Regions from separate parts of the Streptomyces sp. NPDC107454 genome, predicted to be linked through region 1. Evidence: predicted binding sites of a transcription regulator. Region 1 holds the regulator's gene; the other holds the start of a gene.
The links. The regulator HspR, encoded in region 1, represses chaperone genes until heat shock. The targets are predictions, from matches to a motif close to TTGAGNNNNNNNNNCTCAA.

Region 1 (4,418 bases):
GAAAGCCAACGCGGCGATCACCTCAGCGTCAAGGAGTAACCACTTAACGAGATGGCAACAGCATTCTGTGTTCCCCAAGTGAACACGATGGGAAGGGGGTGCGCCGTCACTTCCACAGAACCCCTCTGATTGACTTGCGTCACGCGCTCCCCGGCGACATACAACCCTCCCCCACATCCGGGAGTCTCGAAGGTGGCCGCACACCTCGCAGCATGAAACAGGGGAAACATGAGACCAGTTGGGCGGAGCGGACCGGCGCTCGCCGTGACGCTGACGATCGCCACCACCGGGGGCCTGCTCGCCGTCTCGGGGGCGCCCGCCTCCGCCGCGAGCAGCTGCGCATCACCGGTGTACAAGCGGCAGTTCTACGCGAACACCACCTTCTCCGGCACACCGAAGAAAACGGACTGCGATGCCGCGGTCAGCGAGAACTGGGGCACGAAAGCACCCGCCTCCGGCCTCCCGAAGGACAACTTCGGCGTCCGCTGGACCGAGACGAGGGACTTCGGTTCGGGAGGCCCCTTCGCCCTTCCCGTCGCCGCCCAGGACGGCCTGCGCGTCTACCTCGACGGCACCCGCAAGGTCGACCTCTGGAAGAACGTCTCCTCGACGGTCAAAAAGACCGTCAACGTCACGATTCCCTCCGGCAAGCACACCCTCCGCGTCGACTACGCCAACTGGACAGGCGCCGCCAACGTCTCCTTCGCCTACACCCCCCGCACCACCGCCGCCGTCGACAAGGTCAAGCCCCTCACCCCCACGGGCACCTCCGTGGCGTACGACAAAGCCACCGGCAAGGCCAAACTGACCTGGGCGAAGAACAAGGAGATGGACCTCGCGGGGTATCGCGCCTACCGCCGCCTGAAGGGCGGCGCCACCTGGACGAGAGTGGGTACGACGACCGCCACCTCGTACACCGACACGACCGTGCCCGCGACCGGCGACACCTACTACTACGAGGTCCGCGCCTACGACAAGGCCGGCAACGAGTCGACGGGCACCGCCGACCAGGCCGTGACCACCGTCGACCGGACCCCGACCGCCGCGCCCGGCGGCCTGGGCGCCAAGGTGAGCACCGGCTCCGTGGCCCTCGGCTGGAACAAGGTCTCCGGTGCCGCCGCCTACCGCGTCTACCGGGCGAGCGCCCCGCAGGGCCCCTTCCAGCAGCTCGTGTCCTCCGTGCCGGACGTCTCCTACCGGGACACCTCGGCCGACATCCATCAGCGCCTGTACTACCGGGTCACGGCCCTGGACCCGGTCGGCAACGAGTCCGTCCCGTCCGCGACCGCCGACACCGGCGCCCCGGACACCCTCGCGCCCGGCCAGGTCACCGGTCTGACGGCGGAGGGCACCACGGCGGGCAACGCGCTGCGCTGGAACGCCCCTTCGGACGACGTCGAGCATTACGAGCTGTGGGCCGCGCCCGAGGGGCAGTCGGACCCGGACGGGCCGGACCTGGTCCTCGGCACCTCGTTCAACGACTTCCGGGCCCCCGCGGGCACCGCCGTCACGTACACGGTCCAGGCCGTCGACGCGTACGGGAACATCTCCTCGGTGTCCGAGGCTGTCACCGCGACCCGGCCCGCCCCCGGCGACGCGGCGGCGCCCACCGGCGTGACGGTCACCCCGCACGACAGCGGCACCGAACTCACCTGGGCGTACTCGACGGACGGGGCGGTGTACGGCACCCGCGTCTACCGCCGCACCGACGCCTCCGCCGCCTGGAACCGGGTCGGCTCGCCCCACTCGACCCTCTTCTCGGACACCGGGGCCCCGGCGGGCCGCGCGTCCTACTACGTGGTGGTGCTCGACGCGCAGGGCAGGGAGTCGGCGCCCTCCGACGTCGTCTCCGTGGACCGCGTCACCCCGGCGACGTCCACGGCGCCGCTGCCTCCGCTGCTCGCGCTCTCGGCGCCGTACACCGAGTGCACCGCCAACGACTGTGCGGGGCACGGTGGACCCGGCCAGGCGGTCACCGTGACGATGACCCGCCCCGCGGGCGACGACCGCGTCATCGGCGGGTACCAGTGGCGCGTCACCGGCGGCACGTACGCGCAGACCACGAACGGCAGCCTCACCTGGACACCGCCCACGAGCGGGATCTACATCGTCGAGGTGGCCACGGTGGACGTGTACGGGCGCGTCGGCCCGTCCACCCACCTGACGTTCAACGTCGCCTGAGGAACGCCGAAGGGGGTGGGGAGGTCGTCGACCTCCCCACCCCCTTCGGTACGTGCAACTAGTCCGACTGCCGCTTCGGCCGCCAGACCACCAGCGCGCTCGTCTGCTGGACCTCCTGGTACGGGACCAGGTCGCGGCGGTACGAGGCGTGCACCGCGGCCTCGCGCTGCTGCATCGCGGCAGCCGCGCCGTCCAGGGCCGATTCCAGTTCCGCGACGCGGGACTGGAGCGCGGCCACCTGGTTCTCCAGCTCGATGATGCGCTTGATGCCGGCCAGGTTGATGCCCTCGTCCTGGGACAGCGCCTGCACCGTGCGGAGCAGTTCGATGTCGCGGGCCGAGTAGCGCCGGCCACGGCCGGCGGTGCGGTCCGGGGAGACCAGGCCGAGGCGGTCGTACTGGCGCAGGGTCTGCGGGTGCAGGCCGGAGAGCTGGGCCGCCACCGAGATGACGTAGACCGGGGTCTCCTCGGTCAGTTCATAGGGGTTTCGACGACGACCGTCCATCTGCTCATGCTCCCTTCGCGGCCTGGAACAGCTCCGCCCGCGGGTCCTCGCCCGCGGTTGCCTCGCGATACGCCTCCAGGGCGTCGCGAGCCTTGCCCGACACGTCCGTGGGGACCGCGACCTCGACGGTGACGAGGAGGTCGCCGCGCGTACCGTCCTTGCGGACGGCACCCTTGCCGCGGGCCCGCATCGTGCGGCCGTTGGGCGTGCCCGGGGGCAGCTTCAGGGTGACCGGGGGGCCGCCCAGGGTCGGTACGCGCACCTCGCCGCCGAGTGCCGCCTCCGCGAAGGTGACGGGCACGGTGACGGTGAGGTTGTCGCCCTTGCGGCCGAAGACCGGGTGGGCGTCCACGTGGACCGTGACGTACAGATCGCCTGCCGGGCCGCCCCGTTCGCCGGGTGCGCCCTTGCCGCGCAGGCGGATGCGCTGGCTGTCGCTCACCCCCGCCGGGATGCGGACCTGCATCGTGCGCGAGGACTTGGCACGACCGCTGCCGTGGCAGATCTCGCAGGGGTTCTCCGCGATGAGACCGCGGCCCTTGCAGTCCGGGCAGGGGTCCGTGAGCGAGAAGCCGCCGCCGGAGCCCCGTGCGACCTGGCCGGTACCGACGCACGTCGGGCACACCCGCGGTGTGCCGTTCGCGTCGCCGGTGCCCGAACAGGCCTTGCAGGGCGCCTGGGACGTCATCCGCAGCGGGACCGTCGCGCCGTCCACCGCCTCGGTGAAGCTGAGCGTCACCTCGGTGTCGATGTCCTGGCCGCGCCGGGGCTGGGTCCGCGTACCCGTGCCCGCGCCGCCGCGGTTGAACAGGCCCCCGAAGACGTCTCCGATGCCGCCGCCGAAGCCGCCGGCACCCCCCGCTCCGCCCTGGGCGCCGCCTCCGAAGAGGTCGCCCAGGTCGAAGTTGAAGTTGCCGCCGCCCGCGCCGGGACCCGGACGGAAGCCGCCGTTGCCGAAGAGGGCGCGTGCCTCGTCGTACTCCTTGCGCTTCTTGGGGTCTCCGAGCACGTCGTTCGCCTCGGAGATCTCCTTGAAGCGCTCCTCGGCCTTGGCATTGCCCTTGTTGGCGTCCGGGTGGAACTCGCGGGCGAGCTTCCGGTACGCCTTCTTGATCTCTGCCTCGGTGGCGTCCTTGGGGACGCCGAGGACCTTGTAGAAGTCCTTCTCGATGAAGTCCTTGGTGCTCATCCTCGACGCCCCTCCTCTCTCATGCGTTCAACGTCAGCCCTCGTCCGGGCCACCGCTCTCCTTGTCGTCGGCCGCCTCGGCGGAATCCTGGGAGTCCGCCTTGCCGGTCTGCGCCCCCGGCTGGGGTTCGGCGACCGCCACCCGCGCGGGGCGGATGGTGCGCTCGCCGATGCGATACCCCGGCTGCAGAATCGCCACGCACGTCGTCTCCGTGACGTCCGGCGCGTACGAGTGCATGAGGGCCTCGTGGATCATCGGGTCGAAGGGCTCGCCCTCCTTGCCGAACTGCTGGAGGCCCATCTTCGCCGCGACGGTCTCCAGCGACTCGGCCACCGACTTGAAGCCGCCGACCAGTTCGCCGTGGTCCCGCGCGCGGGCGATGTTGTCGAGCACAGGCAGGAGTTCGGTCAGGAGGTTCGCGATGGCGATCTCCTTGACCGCGATCCGGTCGCGCTCGACCCGACGACGGTAGTTCTGGTACTCGGCCTGGAGCCGCTGGAGGTCCATCGTGCGCTCGCCGAGCGCCGTACGGACCTGGTCCAG
Region 2 (4,418 bases), on a different contig from region 1:
CCCCCGCCCGGCGACGACACCCCTTGTACTCGCCCCTCCCGCTCCACCCGTCTCCCGTGCCCTCGCCCGGCTCCGGTCGCTCCGTCCCTGGCGGCTGCTGCCCACCCCCACCGGAACGCCGTTCACCTTCGGTTACGCGGTCGTGCTCACCGTCACCGCGATGGTCACCGACTACGCGGATCCCTCCCTCGTCCACGCCTTGCAGCAGGGGTCCAGCACCGATGTCGCGCACCTCGTACGCGAACCGGTGCTGGTGCTGCTGGCCAGTGCGCTGTGGATGGCCGGCGGGATCACCTCGCCGTACGCCATCGGGTTCGTACTGGTGCTGACCGCGCTGGAGCGGCGGATAGGCGGCCTGCGGGCCGCCGGAGTCTTCCTGCTCGGGCACGTCGTGGCCACCCTGGCCACCGAGGTGCCCGTCGGCCTTTCCGTGCTGGTGGGAGACCTCCCCGACAGCTCCCTGCACCGCCTCGACTACGGCATCAGCTTCGGCGTCGCCACGAGCGTCGGCGCGCTCGCGGGACTGCTGAGGCCTTGGCTGCGCTGGCCCATGCTGGTCGTCTTCGGCTCGATGGTCGTCGGGGACCTGATCGAATTCGCCGACCCGATGACGGACTGGGGGCATGTGATGTCCCTGGTGATCGGGGTGTCGACCTGGCCGCTGGTCCGCCGCTGGCGCCGCGCCCGTGCGGAAGCGGCCTCCAGCCCCGCCATCCCCGCCACCCCCGCCGCTGCACACACCGCTCAGTCGCCGGGTACCGCCGCCGCCTAGCATCCTGGGCGGTCGGACCGGGTCCGCCGGACTTCTTCTCCGGGATGTTCCGTTCGTGCGCGGCCCGGGTGGCGGCGTACGCGAACCACGGCCGGTCGTCGCTCCGGGACCGCTCCATGAAGTCGAGGGCGTGGTTCTTGATGACGGTGGTGTGCTGGTCGAGGCGGTAGGGGTGCCGGGTGTCGAGGACGCCGTGGTGGTGGGCGTACCGGCCCGACATGATCGAGGCGCGGGACGGGCGCACAACGGCGTGTTGGCGTGCGCCCGCTCGAAGGCCACACGGTGCCTGCCGAGCCGGTCGACGGTCTCGGGCGTCGCCCACTGCGTCTCTTTGGGCTGGTCGTCGGTGACGACGACGAGGAGGTTGGGCCGCCCGGAACGGTTGCCGCCGGGAGCGGCGGTCGCGCCGGCCGCCGGGGCCCGCCCGGCGCTGCGGTCGCCCGCCGGTCGCCCGCCGGTCGGCCGTCTGCTCGGACCCGTCCGCGTCCGTCGCCGCGCGCACCGCAGCCGCCCCGAGCGCTGCCACGGCCGCCGCCCCGGCACCCACGACCACCCGGCGCCGGGTGGTCGCCCGTCCCCGTCCCCGTCCCTGTTCCTGCCCCTCGCCCACGTCGTGCCCCGTCTCCCCGTGCGTGGTTCCACAGCCTGTGGATGAGCCTGCAGTGCGAAGGAGCCGGCTGTGAGTGCGACTGCGGTGGTGTGGCGGCGCTCGTGCGCTCTCGCGACCGCGTCGACCGCGTCGACCGCGTCGACCGGGCGCGGTCGCACGGGAAGGGACGGCTGGTCGACGGCGTTGACCGCACCACAGGCGTTCGCCGCGGATCTACGGCGGAGTGGCGCCGGCCAGGAGGGAAGCGTGGCGGATACCCCGCTGACCTGCGTGGATGTCTGCGTGCAGAGCGATCGCTCACAGCGAACAGGCCCTGGGGAACAATCCAGGGCTCACGTGCATTGAGTCGGCATAGCTCAACTTGACTGCCTAGGGAGAGATAATGGCTTCGACGTCCACACCGCTCACCCTGCCCGTGTTGCCGCTCGATGATGAGGTCGTGCTGCCCGGGATGGTGGTTCCGCTGGACCTGAACGACGCCGATGTACGCGCCGCGGTGGAGGCCGCCCAGGCCGCCGCGCGGTCGGAGCCCGGCAAGCCGAAGGTGCTGCTGGTGCCACGCATCGACGGGGCGTACCCGAGCACGGGCGTGCTCGGCACCGTCGAGCAGGTCGGCCGACTGGCCGACGGCGACCCGGGCGCGCTGATCCGCGGCCGTGGGCGCGTGAAGATCGGCGCCGGGACGACCGGTCCTGGTGCCGCCCTGTGGGTCGAGGGCACCCGGGTCGACGAGACCGTGCCCGACCCGCTGCCCGGCCATGTCGCCGAACTGGTCAAGGAGTACAAGGCCCTCGCCACCAGCTGGCTGCGCAAGCGCGGCGCCTGGCAGGTCGTGGACCGCGTACAGGCCATCGACGACGTGTCCGCCCTTGCCGACAATTCCGGTTACTCCCCGTTCCTGAGCACCGAGCAGAAGGTCACGCTGCTGGAGACCGCCGACCCGGTCGCCCGGCTGAAGCTCGCCACCGAGCAGCTGCGTGAGCACCTGGCGGAGCAGGATGTCGCCGAGTCCATCGCGAAGGACGTCCAGGAAGGCGTCGACAAGCAGCAGCGCGAGTTCCTGCTGCGGCGCCAGCTCGAAGCCGTCCGCAAGGAGCTGCGCGAGCTGAACGGCGACGCCAAGGAGGGCGAGGAGTCCGACGACTACCGGACCCGCGTCGAGGCCGCCGACCTCCCCGGGAACGTCCGCGAGGCCGCGCTCAAGGAAGTCGACAAGCTGGAGCGGTCCAGCGACCAGTCGCCCGAGGGCGGCTGGATCAGGACCTGGCTCGACACCGTCCTGGAACTGCCGTGGAACGAGCGCACCGAGGACGAGTACGACATCCAGGGCGCCAAGAGCATCCTGGACGCCGAGCACGCCGGCCTGGAGGACGTGAAGGAGCGCATCACCGAGTACCTGGCCGTGCGCAAGCGGCGTTCCGAGCGTGGTCTCGGCGTCGTCGTCGGCGGGCGACGCGGCGGTGCCGTGCTCGCGCTCGTCGGTCCGCCCGGCGTCGGCAAGACCTCGCTCGGCGAGTCCGTCGCGCACGCCATGGGCCGCAAGTTCGTCCGGGTCGCGCTCGGCGGCGTACGGGACGAGGCCGAGATCCGCGGCCACCGGCGTACGTACGTCGGCGCGCTGCCCGGCCGGATCGTCCGCGCCATCAAGGAGGCCGGGTCCATGAACCCGGTGGTCCTGCTGGACGAGATCGACAAGGTCGGCTCCGACTTCCGCGGCGACCCCGCCGCGGCGCTGCTCGAAGTCCTCGACCCTGCCCAGAACCACACCTTCCGGGACCACTACCTGGAGGTCGAGCTCGACCTCAGCGACGTGGTGTTCCTGGCGACGGCCAACGTGCTCGAAGCCATCCCGGAGGCGCTGCTCGACCGTATGGAACTGGTCCGGCTCGACGGGTACACCGAGGACGAGAAGGTCGTCATCGCCCGTGACCACCTGCTGCCGCGTCAGCTGGAGCGGGCCGGTCTGGAGAAGGAGGAGGTCGCGCTCGACGAGAGCGCGCTGCGCAAGCTCGCCGGGGAGTACACCCGGGAAGCGGGCGTACGCAACCTGGAGCGGGCCGTCGCACGCCTGCTCCGCAAGGTCGCGGCGCAGCACGAACTCGGAGAGCGGGAGCTGCCCTTCACGGTGACCGACGCCGATCTGCGCGGGCTCATCGGACGGCCGCACCACGTGCCCGAGTCCGCCCAGGACCCGGCCGAGCGCCGCACCGCGGTGCCCGGTGTCGCCACCGGTCTGGCCGTGACGGGCGCGGGCGGTGACGTCCTCTTCGTGGAGGCGTCGCTGGCCGACCCGGAGACGGGCGCGGCCGGTCTGACCCTGACCGGTCAGCTGGGTGACGTGATGAAGGAGTCGGCGCAGATCGCGCTCTCCTTCCTCCGCTCGCACGGCGCCGAGCTGGAACTGCCGGTCGGCGACCTGAAGGACCGGGGCGTGCACATCCACTTCCCGGCGGGCGCGGTCCCCAAGGACGGTCCGAGCGCGGGCGTCACGATGACGACGGCGCTGGCCTCGCTCCTGTCCGGCCGACTGGTCCGCACGGACGTGGCGATGACGGGTGAGGTCTCACTGACCGGCCGTGTCCTGCCCATCGGCGGGGTGAAGCAGAAGCTGCTCGCCGCGCACCGGGCGGGTGTCACCACGGTGATCATCCCGAAGCGCAACGAGGCCGACCTGGACGACGTCCCGGCCGAGGTGCTGGAGAAGCTGGACGTCCACGCCGTCACGGACGTCCGCCAGGTCCTGGAACTGGCGCTGTCGCCGGCGACGAACGGCGCGACGTCGGAGGTTCCGGTAGCGGCGTGACGGACGCTGCCGGTAGGGAAGGCCCGGGTCCCGTGAGGGAGGCCCGGGCCTTCGCCGTACCGTCAGCCGTCGGCCAGTGCCCGCACCCGGTCCAGCCCGCCGTTGAACTTGTCGTGGTCACCGACCGTCGGTCCGGACGAGGTGTACTGCCACATCGTGTAGTACGCCCAGCCGGCCGGCAGCGTGCCGGGGTCGGCGGCGTAACGGGCGATCCACAGGGGGTTCAGGGAGGC

Region 2: the regulator HspR is predicted to act here: its motif matches at 1,724-1,742, upstream of lon (endopeptidase La).

What each region holds. Positions count from the first base shown of each region.
Region 1 covers NZ_JBVJPA010000005.1:342,694-347,111, forward strand. Annotated here, with positions in the region: gene ACZ69M_RS14515 (PA14 domain-containing protein) at 229-2,181, shown strand; gene ACZ69M_RS14520 (heat shock protein transcriptional repressor HspR) at 2,240-2,686, opposite strand; gene dnaJ (molecular chaperone DnaJ) at 2,691-3,875, opposite strand; gene grpE (nucleotide exchange factor GrpE) at 3,909-4,418, opposite strand, start outside.
Region 2 covers NZ_JBVJPA010000008.1:159,518-163,935, reverse strand. Annotated here, with positions in the region: gene ACZ69M_RS21560 (rhomboid-like protein) at 1-772, shown strand, start outside; gene lon (endopeptidase La) at 1,765-4,185, shown strand; gene ACZ69M_RS21550 (lysozyme) at 4,248-4,418, opposite strand, start outside.